DNA from 4 places in the Bacillus atrophaeus genome. Region 1 is predicted to be linked to each of the others. Evidence: riboswitches for the same ligand, from Rfam matches in the RefSeq annotation. Region 1 holds a riboswitch; each other region holds the start of a gene.
The links. A riboswitch is a leader RNA that binds a small molecule or an ion and turns the genes downstream of it on or off. The one in region 1 is predicted to bind thiamine pyrophosphate.
Positions count from the first base shown of each region.

Region 2: it holds a riboswitch for thiamine pyrophosphate, as region 1 does, so the genes downstream of both, AAHT65_RS15105 (acetylornithine deacetylase) here and AAHT65_RS13985 (Ykof family thiamine-binding protein) in region 1, are expected to answer to the same signal.
Region 3: it holds a riboswitch for thiamine pyrophosphate, as region 1 does, so the genes downstream of both, tenA (thiaminase II) here and AAHT65_RS13985 (Ykof family thiamine-binding protein) in region 1, are expected to answer to the same signal.
Region 4: it holds a riboswitch for thiamine pyrophosphate, as region 1 does, so the genes downstream of both, thiT (energy-coupled thiamine transporter ThiT) here and AAHT65_RS13985 (Ykof family thiamine-binding protein) in region 1, are expected to answer to the same signal.

Region 1 covers NZ_CP154443.1:2,746,868-2,751,054, forward strand. Annotated here, with positions in the region: gene AAHT65_RS13975 (energy-coupling factor transporter ATPase) at 1-1,034, opposite strand, end outside; gene AAHT65_RS13980 (ECF transporter S component) at 1,021-1,620, opposite strand; gene AAHT65_RS13985 (Ykof family thiamine-binding protein) at 1,601-2,215, opposite strand; TPP riboswitch at 2,313-2,424, opposite strand; gene AAHT65_RS13990 (response regulator transcription factor) at 2,527-3,204, shown strand; gene AAHT65_RS13995 (ATP-binding protein) at 3,208-4,187, shown strand, end outside.
Region 2 covers NZ_CP154443.1:2,959,784-2,963,970, forward strand. Annotated here, with positions in the region: gene sigG (RNA polymerase sporulation sigma factor SigG) at 1-607, shown strand, start outside; gene AAHT65_RS15100 (ABC transporter ATP-binding protein) at 768-1,562, shown strand; TPP riboswitch at 1,573-1,678, shown strand; gene AAHT65_RS15105 (acetylornithine deacetylase) at 1,766-3,049, shown strand; gene AAHT65_RS15110 (YlmC/YmxH family sporulation protein) at 3,126-3,371, shown strand; gene pgeF (peptidoglycan editing factor PgeF) at 3,536-4,187, shown strand, end outside.
Region 3 covers NZ_CP154443.1:2,605,297-2,609,483, reverse strand. Annotated here, with positions in the region: gene thiS (sulfur carrier protein ThiS) at 1-153, opposite strand, end outside; gene thiO (glycine oxidase ThiO) at 153-1,262, opposite strand; gene tenI (thiazole tautomerase TenI) at 1,246-1,863, opposite strand; gene tenA (thiaminase II) at 1,841-2,548, opposite strand; TPP riboswitch at 2,686-2,794, opposite strand; gene AAHT65_RS13125 (monovalent cation:proton antiporter family protein) at 2,856-4,187, opposite strand, start outside.
Region 4 covers NZ_CP154443.1:212,227-216,413, reverse strand. Annotated here, with positions in the region: gene AAHT65_RS01255 (processed acidic surface protein) at 1-537, shown strand, start outside; gene AAHT65_RS01250 (class D sortase) at 602-1,186, shown strand; gene thiT (energy-coupled thiamine transporter ThiT) at 1,223-1,801, opposite strand; TPP riboswitch at 1,900-2,001, opposite strand; rRNA gene AAHT65_RS01240 (16S ribosomal RNA) at 2,706-4,187, shown strand, end outside.

The DNA of each region.
Region 1 (4,187 bases):
GGTTTATAGAGCCGTGCGAGTACTGATAAAAGCGTTGATTTTCCCGTCCCGTTCTGTCCGACGACAGCCGTCAATGATCCCGCGCGAAGCGAAAAGCTGATGTCTGAGAAGATCACCCGCTGCCCTCTTGAAAACGAAAGCCTGTTTACCTCTAACACATCCTCAGTCAGAGGGAGATTCTTGCCTTCTTTGAAAGCGGGAACCGGCTGTGTAAACAGCATCTCTTTTGACAAAGTAAATGGTGCGCTCAAGTTTTCCTGCATGGCTGCGACATGAGGAATGGCAACGCCGATCTTTTTCAGTTCTTCTGAACGGAATTGAAAGATATCCGGTGTTTCACCATCCATCACTTTCTGTCCCGATGCGTCAAGCACAATTGTCCGTTCCACCCAAGGGGCCCACTCGTCAAGCTGGTGTTCAATGACGAGAAGCCCGAAGCCCTTTTCCTCCTGCAGCTCCTTTATCATGTGAACAAAGCTGCGTGCTGAATGAGGATCAAGAAGAGAAGTCGGTTCGTCCAGAATAATAAGATCAGGCTCCATCGCCAAAATACAAGCCAGCGCGACTTTCTGCTTTGTTCCCCCGGACAGGGCTGAGATAGTTTGATTCTTCAAGCCGGTTAAATCGAGTTTTACTAATACATCATCGATTCTCTCTTTCATTTCTTCCTTGGGCATTTGCAGGTTTTCCAACCCAAAAGCGATTTCATCTTCAACCGTGAGCATGCAAAACTGCTGGTCTGGATCTTGAAAGACCACTCCGATATGTAAAGAGGGCTTTTCAGAAGCTTGAAAATCTTCAATATTTTTTTGGAAAAGTGAGATGCGCCCAGTCTGCGCCGCATCACAAGCTTCTGGGTAAAGGCCATTTATACAGAGGGCCAGCGAGCTTTTGCCGCATCCGCTAGGCCCGAGCAATAGTGCCCGTTCTCCCTTTTGAAGCTGAAACGTCAAGTCTTTAAAAATCGGCTTTTCATCTTCTTCGTAGGAAAAAGTCAGGCGGTCGATGCTGAGGAGCTCATTAGAACCCTGCATGCTGGGACACCTGTTTCCGTTTCTTCTTGAGTTCCTTTCCGAGCGCCATGCCGTTTAATACGCCGGTATAGGCGAGTGAGTCACTGATAACTTTTCCGAGAAGGCCTGCAAGAAGCGCTCCGGAAAACAGACGAATGATGAGCATGAGCAGCAAGTAGCCCGGCGACAGTGCAGCATATCCGGCCACGAATAAGTCATAAATAAAGCTTGTCACTGACGAGCCCATCCCGGCAAGAAGGACAATAGGGAGAGAATACACTCTCCAGCGCGCGGCAAAAAAGACCGCTTCAGCCCCGAGGCCTTGAACAAGTCCCACCACAATCACCATCGGACCTGACGGATTGCCGAGCAGGCATTCAACAAACGCGGCAATGGTTTCTGAAATGAGCGCCGCGCCGGGTTTTCTGATGATATAAGCGGCAATAATAGATACGATAAACCAGATGCCGTAAATCGGTTCATAGCCCATCGGACCGAAAAAACCTGCAAGCACATTTCCGAAATGCGTAAATAATAAATAAATAACGGCAAATACAACACTGATTACAGACATAACAACAATTTCTCTAACCTTCCAGCTTTTCATTTGATCCCTGCTTTCTTGACGGACTGTTTGCCGAGAAGTTCACAGTCATCGTCACATGATTTGTTTTTTCTTCTGCGAGCCGGAATGCGGCCTCCAATGTGCGGAACACATCGTGAGCGTCTCCGTCAAGCTCGCTTGCATAATGCACACCCTGCACAAAAGTGCCTTGCGCTTTAGCGATATCGACCGCTTCTGAAATGATGCCCATATAATCCAGTTCATTCATCGGATAGAGCGCAAACTGACAAGGGGCCTCCGCTCGGATCTCACGGGTATTTTCGTCATTCAATCTTTTGCCATCTTCAAAAAGAAACGAATCACCCTGTGTATCACCCGGGCAGCCGATAGAAAAGGTTCCGTTCATGACGATGTGCTTTCCGCTTTTGGCTGCGTGAAGGTATACAGCTTTGGCGGCGTCAAATACATGATCCATTTTCCCGCGAAAGCATGTGCTGATATGATCTGTCTTCTTCCAAACCTTTGATGTATCGGTTTCCTTCAGCGCCGACATGATCACATTGATAAAATCATCTGTCATCGGGTATAAAGAAAATCGAAAACCGGCGATTCTGCTTGTGCCGCATACGTTGTTCATTTCTCCGACCTCCTGGTTGTTTTTTGGGAAAATAAAAAACTGCATATCCATAGGGAATATGCAGTCATAGAACGGAAGACGCAAAAAAAGGCGTCGTATCGGTCATCCTGCACTTCCCCACGCTGGTATTATCCAGATCGGGTTATAAGGGATCAAAACGCGTGTTGCCGCGTTTTATCTCAGCCAAAATAGCACCCCTAGTGCTTTCCATATACAATTTTTTATTTTGAGATCATCATAGATGATAAGATAGGATTTGTAAACAGGGATGATCATTTTTTTCATATAGAGCAAGGAAAGGGTGATAGGATGTGGAAAAAGGGCACATTTTAATTGTGGAAGACGAAGAAAAAATCGCAAGAGTGCTTCAGCTGGAATTAGAATATGAAGGATATAAGGCCACTATTAAAGAAACCGGCACTGAGGGTCTGCACGCTGCATTAGAAGAAAAGTTCGCCTTGGTTCTGCTTGATGTCATGCTGCCCGGTCTCAGCGGTCTTGAAGTGCTCCGCCGATTGCGGAAAACAGACATGCATACGCCTGTTATTTTATTAACCGCGAGAGACAGTATACCTGATAAGGTAACGGGCTTGGACATCGGAGCAAATGATTACGTAACCAAGCCGTTTGAAATTGAAGAGCTTTTGGCAAGAATCAGGGCGGCGCTCCGGCAAAACGGATCAGATCCCGGCACATTTTTATCACTTGGTGATCTGCAAGTGAATGAAAAAACGCGTGAGGTCAAACGGGCGGATCAAGAGGTTGAATTAACGCCGCGCGAATTCGATCTGCTCGTATTTATGCTGAAGCATCCGCAGCAGGTGCTCACGCGTGAACAAATTCTTACTTCCGTGTGGGGGTTTGATTATTTGGGAGATACAAATGTAGTAGATGTGTACATACGCTATATTAGAAAAAAGCTGGACTACCCATACGAAAAACAGCTGATCCACACAGTCCGCGGGGTCGGATATGCAATCAAGGAGTAGACGATGAATCTAAAGACCAAAATCCACCTGTATACGTCTTTATCGCTTTTCATATTGCTGATATTGATTCATACGGCAGTGTATCTTATTTTTTCATCTGCCTTGACGTCAAAAGATGCGTCAAGGTTAGCCGAAGAAACGGCCAATATTGCAGAAGCTCTCCATACCGCTGAATCAGAAGGGGTGGCCCTTGAGGATATGCTCCAGGCATACCTTCCGGCTAACGGGATGGTCAGAGTTGTTGATAAAGACAAAAAGGCCGTTATCATAGTGACAAAAGACAAAGCATACAAGAATTTTCCGAAAGTGTTTCATAGCGGGCAGACCGAAGAAGTGACAAAGCAGAATGGCAGGCTGTACGCCGTCGCGGCTGTACCGGTCATTTGGTCAGATGGCGAAGTCGTCTCGCTTCAGCTCATTGAAAGAGAGGAGCACACGGAAGAGAGCCTGCTGCTTTTGCGGATTATTTTAATCACGGCAAGCGCAGCGGTATGCATCGCTTCGTACTTTGCTGGCAGTCTGCTGGCCCGGCGCATTGTCAATCCAATCAGAAAACTGATAAAGACGATGAAAGATATCCAAAGAGAAAAAACCTTCAAAACGATTTCGCTTAAGGGACAGTCACACGATGAATTATACCAAATGGGGCTTACATTTAATCAAATGGCGGAGATGCTGAAAGAGCATTATGAAAAACAGCAGCAGTTCGTTCAGGATGCTTCGCATGAGCTGAAAACCCCTATCACCGTTATCGAAAGCTACAGCAGCCTAATCAAAAGGTGGGGAGCGCAAAAACCGGAGGTGCTAAAAGAATCGGTCGAGGCGATTCACTCTGAAGCCATAAAAATGACAAAACTGACGGATCAGCTTCTCACCCTTGCCAAATACCAGAAAGACATGAAGCTGGATGTGAAAACGATAGACATCATCGATTTGGCCCGTTCTGTTATTCAAACCTTACAAAGCGTCTATGGGCGGGATAT
Region 2 (4,187 bases), 210 kb from region 1:
CAACAGAGGAGAATATGTTGATGACTTATTTCAGGTCGGCTGCATCGGACTAATGAAATCCATTGATAATTTTGATCTAAGCCATAATGTTAAGTTTTCAACATATGCTGTACCGATGATTATCGGAGAAATCCGCAGGTATTTACGCGATAACAACCCGATACGCGTCTCTCGGTCGCTGCGGGATATCGCATACAAGGCGCTTCAGGTAAGAGAACGGTTGATCAGTGAGACAAGCAAGGAGCCGACAGCAGAGGATATCGCCAAAGTCCTTGAAGTACCGCATGAAGAAATTGTGTTTGCGCTGGATGCCATCCAAGATCCGGTTTCTCTCTTTGAACCGATATATAATGACGGCGGGGATCCTATTTATGTCATGGACCAAATCAGTGACGAGCGCAATAAAGATACACAATGGATTGAAGAACTCGCTTTAAAAGAAGGCATGAGAAGACTGAACGACAGGGAAAAAATGATTTTAAGAAAACGTTTCTTCCAAGGGAAAACACAAATGGAAGTGGCAGAAGAAATCGGCATTTCCCAAGCGCAGGTTTCGAGGCTTGAAAAGGCGGCAATCAAACAAATGAATAAGAACATTCATCAATAATGGGCATGATGAAGCCTTTAAAGCAAACCCTTGCTTTAAAGGCTTTTTATATTGGGGAGCGCAGGCAGTTTACGTTTCGGAAAAAGTAAGGTATCCTAGTTCGTACAAAGTTTTATGAAAATTGAAACAGTTCAGCGGATTTATGAAAAGGAGGGCCATAATGATTTTACAGCTTGACCGCGTGTCGTTAAAACGAAGCGGGAAATGGATTCTAAAAGATATAGACTGGAAAGTGCAGCAAAACGAAAATTGGGTGCTTTACGGCTTAAACGGCGCGGGGAAAACGGCGCTCTTAAATATGCTTTGTTCTTATTATTTTCCCACTTCTGGAGATATGCAGGTGCTAGGGCATGAGTTTGGGAAAACTGAGCTTGGTGATAAGCTCAGACGGAAAATCGGACTGGTGTCTGCCGGCCTTCAGCAAAAATTGTACCCTGCAGATTCAGCATTTGAAATTGCGCTTAGCGGGGCGTATGCTTCAATTGGCTTATATGAAACACCGAGTAAAGAAATCAGAGAAAAAGCTATCAATCTTTTAAAAGATTTGGGAGCCATCAGCTATGCGGACCGCCGTTACGAAACGCTCTCTCAAGGAGAAAAACAAAGGGCGCTGATCGCGAGAGCGCTCATGGCGGACCCTGAACTGTTAATATTGGACGAACCGGTTACAGGCCTTGATTTTATGGCGCGGGAAAACCTGTTAGACACGATTACATACATCGCAGGAAAAGAAAATGCTCCGTCGATTCTGTATGTGACTCATCATGCTGAAGAAATTTTGCCTGTATTCGATAAAGCCCTTCTATTAAAAGAAGGAGAGGTATTTGCAGCAGGCGATATAAAGGAAATGCTTTCTGACGATTTACTTTCATCATTTTTCGATATGCCGATCGACGTATTATGGAATAATGGCCGTCCGTTTTTAACAAGAGCCAAACAAACCACAAATGCCTGATAATTAAATATGTTCATCCTAGGGGTGCTTATCTTTGAGCTGAGAGAGACGTGTGTCTCAACCCTGATTGACCTGATCTGGATCATGCCAGCGGAGGGAAGCGGTGAAAAAAAGCGGAGTACGCAGCACGTCTGCGCTCCGCTGCTTTCATGAGCCGTTTCATATACAATGAAGCGGTTTTTTATATGACAAAAAAGGAGCGAATGACATTGAATAAACAAATAGATGCTTTATTGCAAAAGGCTGAGGAACAAAAGAATGAACTGATTAAGCTTGCGAAAACATTAATTTCTTTTCAAACACCGGCGCCGCCGGCCAGAAACACAGACAAAATTCAATCATGGATTGCCGGGTTCTTGAGAGAAATGGGCTTTTCAATTGACAAGTGGGAGGTTTATCCGGGAGACCCCAATGTAGTGGGAGTTTTAAAAGGAACAGATTCAGACAGCCATCAAAGCTTAATTATTAACGGGCATGTGGATGTGGCTGAGGTGGATGAAGAAGGCTGGGAGCATGACCCGTTTCATTTTGTTGAAAAAAACGGCTGTTTGATCGGCAGAGGTGCAGCTGATATGAAAGGCGGGATGGCGAGTGTGCTTTTCGCTTTGAAATTGATTCGTGAAGCGGGGATTGATCTGCCGGGAGATGTGATTTTACAATCTGTCATCGGTGAAGAAGTAGGAGAGGCCGGAACTCTGGAGTGCTGCAAACGAGGTTACCGCGCCGACTTTGCCGTTGTTGCTGATACAAGCGATCTGCATATTCAAGGACAAGGCGGCGTCATCACGGGCTGGATCGAATTGAAAAGCCGCCAGACCTTCCATGACGGCACAAGGCGGAACATGATTCATGCGGGCGGAGGAACCTTTGGGGCAAGCGCGATCGAAAAAATGGCTAAAATCATACACGGGCTTGGCGAGCTGGAGCGCCACTGGGCGATTATGAAAAGCTATCCCGGCTTTAAGGCCGGCACGAACACGATCAATCCGGCTGTAATAGAAGGCGGAAGACACGCTGCTTTTATCGCGGATGAATGCCGTTTATGGATTACCGTGCATTTTTATCCGAATGAAACACATGAGGAAGTAGCTGCGGAGATAGAGGATCATATTAATCGATTGAGTGATAGTGATGTGTGGCTGAGAGAAAATCGACCTGTCTTTACGTGGGGCGGCTCTTCTATGATAGAAGACAGAGGAGAAATTTTTCCCGCTCTTGAAGTTGACCCGCACCATCCTGCTGTTTCAGAGCTTACAGCTTCACACCGTCATATTAAACAAACAAATCCGGTTATAGATGTTTCCCAGTCAGTAACAGACGGCGGCTGGCTTTACAACGCAGGAATTCCGAGTGTCATTTACGGTCCCGGAGATTTGCACAATGCCCATGCCGTAAATGAAGAAGTCTCAATTGAGCAGCTCGTTGATTATACGAAGATTATGCTCAGCTTTATTATCAAATGGTGCAGCACCCGCAAAGAACAATGAAATTTACACATGCTTGACAAGGTTCAGCCATCCCGTTCATATAATAAGAAAAAGAACGGACAAAGGACGTGATGGAATGATCAGCATTTCTGAATTTCAAGTAAAGGATGTTGTGAATGTATCTAACGGCAAAAAATTAGGAAGCATCGGTGACATCGACATAAACGTCACCACTGGAAAAATTCAAGCCATCATTCTCGGCGGAAATGGAAAAGTTCTTGGTTTTTTCGGAAAAGAAGAGGAAATGATCATTCCTTGGCGAAATATAGTTAAAATCGGGGAAGATGTCATCCTGGTTCGTTTGAGTGAACCGAAAGACTGAACGCTTTTGCGGCGCTTTTTCTGTTAAATGCCGGAAAACCCGCTTCCTTCCGGCACATTTATTCATTAAATTTGAAAAACGCCGCTAAACGAATGCATAAAGATGTGGTAAAATAAGTGGGAAATTACACATTTCAATAATGTTTGTCGAAAGGTTGGATCATCATGAATACATACCACCCATTCAGTCTCACCACCCCCTCGACACTCATGATACAAGACTGGAATCAAACGAATCAAAAAAACGCAAAGATCATTGCCGGATTTACTACGAAAAACGGCGGTGTCAGCAAGCCGCCTTTTGAATCGTTAAATACAGGATTGCATGTTCATGACAAAGATGCAGATGTTGTTGAAAACCGAAAAAAAATCGCCGGGTTGTTTGATACTGATTTACAATCATGGGTATTTGCCGATCAGACACATGAACATCATGTCCGAAAAGTGACGCATGAAGACGGCGGAAAAGGGGCTCGCGAGTACTCATCCGCTTTTAAAGCAACGGACGGGCTCTATACATGCGAAAAGAATGTATTTATGGCCTTATGCTTTGCCGATTGTGTGCCTCTGTTTTTTTATGACCCGGTCAGATTGCTTGTCGGGATCGCCCATGCCGGGTGGAAAGGGACTGTGAAACAGATCGGCCGGGAAATGGTCAAACGCTGGACAGATGAGGAAGGCTCCCGGTTATCGGATATACAGGCTGTCATCGGCCCGTCTATCAGCGCCGGCTGTTATACGGTTGATGACCGTGTCATCACTGAAGTCAACGCGCTCCCTTTTTCCGCGGAACACGCCGTGAATGAGACGGGACCGG
Region 3 (4,187 bases), 140 kb from region 1:
GAGATTAATATGCCGATAGTTCTCTTTATCAATGATTTCTTTATTTCTCTCCACAATGACAATTTTATTTTCAAGCTGGTAGGACGCGAGTAAATCTTGGATAGTGCCGGTGTCCTTGTCCCATTCCACTTGTTTTCCATTCAGCTGAAGCATCATGCCTGAACCGCCTCCTTGCGATCAATACTAAACGCGTCTATCCATTTTTGATTGACCTTTCTGTCCATGACCAAATCGCAAATTACTTCACCAGTAGCCGGAGCCAGCAAAATTCCGTTTCTGAAGTGGCCTGCGGCAAATAGAATCCTGCTATCCTCCGGGTGCCTGCCGATATAAGGTTTGCCGTCTCCAGTTCCCGGCCGCAGCCCAGCCCAAAAACGGTCTACCTTCATATATTGGATGGCCGGCAGCATTGTTTTTGCTTTCTGCATAACGGATTCAAGTCCGCCAAGTTCCGGCTTATCACTCCAATCTCCCGGTTTCATTGTCGCCCCGACGACCAATCTGCCGCTTTTTCTCGGAACGATATAGCAATGGTCATGATAAAGTGTTTTCGTAAGCGGAAAATCGTCATTCCAGACAGAAAGGCACTCTCCCTTAACAGGGAAAAACGCTTGGTTCAGACCGAGCTGCTTAAAAAACTGCCCGCTCCATACCCCGCTCGCCACGACAACATAATCCGCATAAACTTCACCGGCCGTCGTTGTGATGCAGACGGCATCTCCGTCCCGTTTTATTTCCGTAACGGATGTGTGTTCATACAACTCAGTGCCTGAAAGCCTTGCCGCTTTGGCGTAAGCCTTGCATACGTAAAAAGGCTCAACATGAACATCAGCTTTAATCAGGCTGGCTCCGGCAATCTCTTTTGACGTATACGGCTCATTCTCCAGCACTTCTTCTTTTGTATGCCAGCTTACGGAGTCTAAATCGTCCATCTGCCGTAAACGAGCGACGTCTTCTTCTGAAAACGCCAGCTTATACATTCCGCCGTTGTGCCGTCTGATATCAATGCCTGACCGTTCATTCAGCTCGGCTTCAAGCGCCTGATATAAACGCTGGCTGTACATGGCAAAATCAAAAAACGCATCCCGCGCCTCGCACTCGGCGTGAGCTCCAAGCATTCCCGCAGCTGCGCTCGTTGTTTTTCCGCCGATTGTTCCGCTCTCAAACAAAGCCGTTTTTTGCTTTTCTTTTGACAAATGATAAGCGATGGCTGAACCAATGATCCCGCCGCCGATGATGACTGTATCATAGTGCCTTTTCATACTTGTTCTCCTTTAGCTTGCGGGAATAGCTTCTGGAGGCTTCCAAAGGATCCGGCGCTGAAAATATTCCGGACATGACAGCAATCCCCGCGGGATCGGCTTGTCTCACTTCGGGTATCCTAGAGGGCGTTATACCTCCTAATGCAATCACCGGTATCGCAAGCGTTTGTTTTATTTCTGTCAAGAGTTGCACACCCCTGCCTTCTAAACCTTGTTTGCATTCCGTTTCAAACACATGCCCGAACAGCACGTAATCCGCATCATCACGTTCTGCTTGAACGGCTTCTTCAAGCGAATGAACAGACCGTCCGATATGAAGATGAGGAAACCTCGCTCTCACCCGTTTTGCCGAAAAACTATGGCCCGGCAGCTGAACACGATGAATATTGGCAAAGAGCGCAATATCCACCCGATCATTCACAATCAGCTTTTGCTTCTCAACACCACCTTGATAAATAAGCTCAAGCAGCTTCAGGATATCATCGGCCGATTTTGACCGTTCTCTGATATGAATGAAATCAACCTCATCTTTAACGGCAATGATCGAAGCCGCGAGATGTTCAACACGCTGGCAATTATCAGTTATCGCGTGCAGCTCCAAGTTTCTCCACCTCTTTTGCGGCGCTGTTCGACCAGCCTTCTTTTCGGTAGGCCATTCCCCAAAATTGGTACTCGTAATAGCTGGAAATGACAAAATTCTCTTTCATTTTGGCGCGGACTTCCTCCGTGCTGCTTTCCGCTAATTCATCTAATCTGTTAATCTGTTCTTCCACCTGCTGTTTAAACCAGTCGCCGCCATAGGTATTTATCCATTTTTCATAAATCGGATGACCCGGATCACATTCAAGCAGCCTCTCGCCCACTTCATAATAAAGCCAATAGCATGGCAAAAGAGCAGCCAAAATTTCCGCAAAGTTCCCGCTCATCACCGAACGGTACATATGGGAGGTATAAGAATACGCAGTAGGAGACGGCTTAAACTCCTCACGCTCTTTTTCACTGATTTCCAAAAGCTCTGTAAATTCTCGGTGCAGCGCCATTTCCGATTCATATGTGCCTTGCGCGTGGCTTGCCATTCGCCCCGTCGTAAAAAGATCCTTGGCATATGCAGCACCGAACGACTGGACCTTTGCAAAATGCGTTAAGTAATAAGAGTCTTGAAGAACATAATATTTAAACCGGTCAATCGGGAGGCTTCCGTCACCAATTCCCTGCACAAACGGATGGACAAAGCTTCCATCCCACCATTCTGCTGCTGCCTGACGACACTCTTGCGAAAACTTCATCATGTCATTCCTCCATTCTGCTGCTGCCTGACGACACTCTTGCGAAAACTTCATCATGTCATTCCTCCATTCTGAAAAATAAAAAAACCACTTTCCCGAAAGGAAAAGTGGTTTGGAATTTGCATAGATAAAATAACCCAAATACCGCTCCACTTCCCTACGCAGGTTTTAACCTGTTCAAGTTATGAGGGTCTAAAAGTCTCACTTTTATCTCAGCCCTTTTGAAGGGCACCCCTAGTGGTCATACAATTATATTTTAATTTTTACTGCACCTCTATATTAACATGAATCCATTTTTGGTCAAGGTTTATCCTTCCAGTGTTCTTTTCATTTCCGTCACATACTTACGTGATCCGGTCACGATCAGACGGTCACCTGATTGAAGCCTTGTATCTCCATGGGGAACAATGCTGTCCACCCCTCTGAAAATCCTGACAAAAATGACATCTCCCGTTAGAGGGAATTCACGCAAAATTACACCATCGTATTTGCTGTTTTCCATATTAATTTGGTACAGCGAAGATTCCTGGTTTGTGAGCAACTTCATAACACCAGGAGCCTCGATAAGCGCACGCAGCAGTGTCTTAGTGGAAAGCAAAATGGAAAAAGTATTGATGCCTTCCTCCTTTAATTCAGCTTCATGTTCAACTGAGCCGACGCTTGCGATGACGCGTTCCGTTCCTTTTTCTTTGGCGTAAAGAGCAATATCAGCATTTACATCTTCATTACCTGTCGCCACAACGAGGACATCCGTCTCAAATATCCCATGTGACTCAAGGGTTTCACGCTCATAATCAGAAATGGTTTCCACGCTGAAAACAGAGTCTGACAGCTTTTCTTCTGCATTTTCCTGATATACGTGGACCACCCTGACTTCATACTCTTCCTCAGGTAATTCCAATGTTACCGGCAGCGTCATCTGATTGGCGCCAATAAACGTAATGGTCTTTTTCTCCTCCGGCTCCTCTTCTCTTTTAAACAATTTCTTAAAGCCGACAGGCGTTATAATGCTTGCAATGACAGCAACCAAAGTCAGCGCCCCTGACATATTCGCGCTGATGATATGCAGGCGTTCTCCAATCGTCGCAGCCGCAATGACAAGAGAAAGCGTAGACGTCAATAAAAAGCCCGATGCCCATACCGTCCTGTTGTCATACCATTTTTTCAAGTAAAGGACAGGAAGGATTTTGCTCAATAGCAGCGCGATTAAGAGAAGCGGAATCATGATTAAAATCAATGGGTCCTGAAAAAGCGACCAAATGTCTAATTTAACACCGACCATCACGAAGAAAATCGGAATCAAAAAGCCGTAGCCGAAGGAATCCAGCTGCTGCACCAGCTCTTTGTTCGGCGAAAGCAGAGAAACAAGCACACCAGCTAAAAATGCGCCGAGAATATTTTCAGCTCCAAGTGATTCAGACAATGCGACAAGGACGATAATCAACGTGAAAATCGCACGTGTACCAATTTGGATCGTTCCTTTTGACATCGACTCCACGAAAGAACGATGCTTAAAGATCCGCCCGAAGAAATAAAGCACAACTCCGGCTGCAAACAAAATCATTAAGAGCCACATGTTTCCATTATCGTTCCCATACAAGGAAGCAAAAACAGCGAGAAGAATCATAGTAACCAAGTC
Region 4 (4,187 bases), 1.7 Mb from region 1:
TTTTCGGACAAGCTATTAGCTTTATCAGACCGCCTGCTTGATTTGCCAAGTTTTACGAGCATCAGTGAACTATCTGCCGGCGAAATTGCGGAACTGCTCGATGTGATGAACGATTTTCAAGACACTTTTCAAGTGAAAACGAAATTTTATCTCATTAATGGAAACAGCAAAAAAGAACTTACAGCCCGGAGCCTGTTGTCTGTCAACCCGGTCCAAGGGTCCAAGCTTCTGGTTGAACTATATGACTGGAACGGAAAATTCCTGCTTGACGCTATTTTTACGGCGGACATGGTAGACTCTGAAACAGCACATCAAACCGGGAGCGATATCCGAAAAGCAGAACAGATTGTAAAAGAGAGCAAAACGTCAACAAAGCCTAAAAAAACCAGCGCCGCACAGGTGGAAAAAACGGTAAAAGGCGCCAAGCTCCCTAAAACAGCAGGCCATTATGCGGAATGGTCTATGTTTGGGCTTTTATTGCTAGCCGGCGGACTGCTTATGATAAGAAAACTTCGTAAAACAGCATCATTGAAGTAAAAGAAATGAGTGACCGCACATTAAACGTTTTAAACAATCTAACAAACGAAAAACAGTCTTTATTTTGTCCATATGCCTAATAGCCGGAGGTCTATATATTACTTCCACAAATGCATGGAAGCTATTACAAGGTTACGCGCTGTTTCAATTCGGCCAGTTCAAAGAGCAAACAGCAAATGAAAAAAATGCTTCAGGCACCGCTAAGGCGGCAGAACCAAAAACAAAAGCTAAAGAAATTAACGAAACCTTTCAAACGGGAGAAAAAATCGGCGATTTGGTCATACCGAAGATAGGCGCCGAATTGCCGATTTACCATGGAACGGATGAGGACGAGCTTGTAAAAGGAGTAGGGCATTATGCAGGCTCCGTCTTGCCGGGTGAAAATGATAATTCGGTCCTTGCCGGCCACCGTGATACTGTATTCAGAAAGCTGGGCGAAGTTGGAAAAGGGGATAAGTTAATCGTAAAAGCATCCTACGGCACATTCACTTATAAAGTCAAAAAGGTGCGAATTGTAGATTCAGATGATCGAACAATCATTGTACCTAAGCCGCGTGCCACGCTCACATTATCGACTTGTTATCCCTTTGACTTTATCGGCTCTGCTCCGGAAAGATATGTACTGGTTGCGAATCTAGAGGAAACATAAAAAACCAGCGGAATGATTCCGCTGGTTTTTGCAATGTTAAGCCTTCTCTGTCTGTAAAAGACGCGGAGCTGTGATAAATAATAAACAGAGCACAACAGCGCATATTATGAAAGAAGGCACCATATAGGTTGCATTATAGCTTAAAGAATAAATCCATACCGGAGTGCCTTTAGGGGCAAAACTGCCAAAAAACACCGCGCCGGAAATGACATGGGCGGCATAGCGTAAAAAACTCCCGATAAAAACAGCGATAATGACAGAAGCAATCAATTTCCCTTTTTCTTTTGAAACAGCGGCTTTATAAACAACAGAAGCAAATAATCCGCTAATTCCTATGACAGCGAAAGCGACAAGATAGTCGAGCAGAAGCTGAACAGGATGCTGGGCGAACAGATTACCGATAGCAATCTGCACAAGACCGGTCAGAAGTCCGGAAGTAAGGCCAGCTTTTACTCCCCACCGGAACGAAATCAAAAAGATGGGTATCATCATAATGGAGATCGATCCGCCTTGAGGCATCCGGAGAAACATCCCGGAAATAATGTCTAATATGACTGCAGCCCCTGTCATGATTGCAATTTCAATAAGGCGTACCAGTTGTTTTGATTGATTCATAAAAATTCCCCTTCCATTAGACAATCCATAAGGACAAACAAAAAAGCAGTGCGGGAAGGATGGGGAAAGTTCCACGCACTGCTTTACGTTCTGCAATTCATTTGGCTTTGCCACATCCCTACGCCAGCGTTAACTAACAGGTTCAAAGGGTCAGAACGAAACCGTTCACTCTCAGCTTTAATGCTCCCCTTGCGGTCATCAAGTATTTAGTTCATTTCTACTATACAAGAAAATAAAAGAAACAACAAGATAACATGTAAGTGATTAAAACAGCAGCATATACAGTTCGGTCCATTGAAGCATAAGCTTATAACGGTCTCTCTAAAAATCTAAATTTAGTTTACTCTTCATATAGAAGAAAATATTCAAAGGGGTAGTTGTAAGGTGAATTCAAATGAGTCCAAAAGAGATGACACACTGTAAACAGGTGTGCCAGTTTTTACGCACTTAACACTAATACTGAGCACTGAAGTATGCGGTGTTCAATTAGTATTCAATCAATCAGTCCCTGAGATTAAAAGAGTTTAGAGGAATAAATAGAATTGCCTTATTTATGTTTCTGATTTTATTCTAGATTTTTTTAAAAAAACTATTGCAATAAATGTTTCAGAATGATATATTATTATTCGTCGCTGATAAACAACAGTGACACAACAACAAGCTTCAAAAAAAATCAAAAAAAGTTATTGACATAAAAGAAGCTGAATGGTATAGTAATAAAGCTGCTTCAAACGAGGCGGACAAGATGATCTTTGAAAACTAAACAAGACAAAACGTACCTGTTAATTCAAAGTTTTAACATAAAAATCGCACAGCGATGTGCGTAGTCAGTCAAACTAAGGCCTGCACGATGCAGGTCACGCGGATGTTACCACAGGATGTGGCGAACTTAATCTGCGATCCATTATCGGAGAGTTTGATCCTGGCTCAGGACGAACGCTGGCGGCGTGCCTAATACATGCAAGTCGAGCGGACAGATGGGAGCTTGCTCCCTGATGTTAGCGGCGGACGGGTGAGTAACACGTGGGTAACCTGCCTGTAAGACTGGGATAACTCCGGGAAACCGGGGCTAATACCGGATGCTTGTTTGAACCGCATGGTTCAAACATAAAAGGTGGCTTCGGCTACCACTTACAGATGGACCCGCGGCGCATTAGCTAGTTGGTGAGGTAATGGCTCACCAAGGCAACGATGCGTAGCCGACCTGAGAGGGTGATCGGCCACACTGGGACTGAGACACGGCCCAGACTCCTACGGGAGGCAGCAGTAGGGAATCTTCCGCAATGGACGAAAGTCTGACGGAGCAACGCCGCGTGAGTGATGAAGGTTTTCGGATCGTAAAGCTCTGTTGTTAGGGAAGAACAAGTGCCGTTCAAATAGGGCGGCACCTTGACGGTACCTAACCAGAAAGCCACGGCTAACTACGTGCCAGCAGCCGCGGTAATACGTAGGTGGCAAGCGTTGTCCGGAATTATTGGGCGTAAAGGGCTCGCAGGCGGTTTCTTAAGTCTGATGTGAAAGCCCCCGGCTCAACCGGGGAGGGTCATTGGAAACTGGGGAACTTGAGTGCAGAAGAGGAGAGTGGAATTCCACGTGTAGCGGTGAAATGCGTAGAGATGTGGAGGAACACCAGTGGCGAAGGCGACTCTCTGGTCTGTAACTGACGCTGAGGAGCGAAAGCGTGGGGAGCGAACAGGATTAGATACCCTGGTAGTCCACGCCGTAAACGATGAGTGCTAAGTGTTAGGGGGTTTCCGCCCCTTAGTGCTGCAGCTAACGCATTAAGCACTCCGCCTGGGGAGTACGGTCGCAAGACTGAAACTCAAAGGAATTGACGGGGGCCCGCACAAGCGGTGGAGCATGTGGTTTAATTCGAAGCAACGCGAAGAACCTTACCAGGTCTTGACATCCTCTGACACCCCTAGAGATAGGGCTTCCCCTTCGGGGGCAGAGTGACAGGTGGTGCATGGTTGTCGTCAGCTCGTGTCGTGAGATGTTGGGTTAAGTCCCGCAACGAGCGCAACCCTTGATCTTAGTTGCCAGCATTCAGTTGGGCACTCTAAGGTGACTGCCGGTGACAAACCGGAGGAAGGTGGGGATGACGTCAAATCATCATGCCCCTTATGACCTGGGCTACACACGTGCTACAATGGACAGAACAAAGGGCAGCGAGACCGCGAGGTTAAGCCAATCCCACAAATCTGTTCTCAGTTCGGATCGCAGTCTGCAACTCGACTGCGTGAAGCTGGAATCGCTAGTAATCGCGGATCAGCATGCCGCGGTGAATACGTTCCCGGGCCTTGTACACACCGCCCGTCACACCACGAGAGTTTGTAACACCCGAAGTCGGTGAGGTAACCTTTATGGAGCCAGCCGCCGAAGGTGG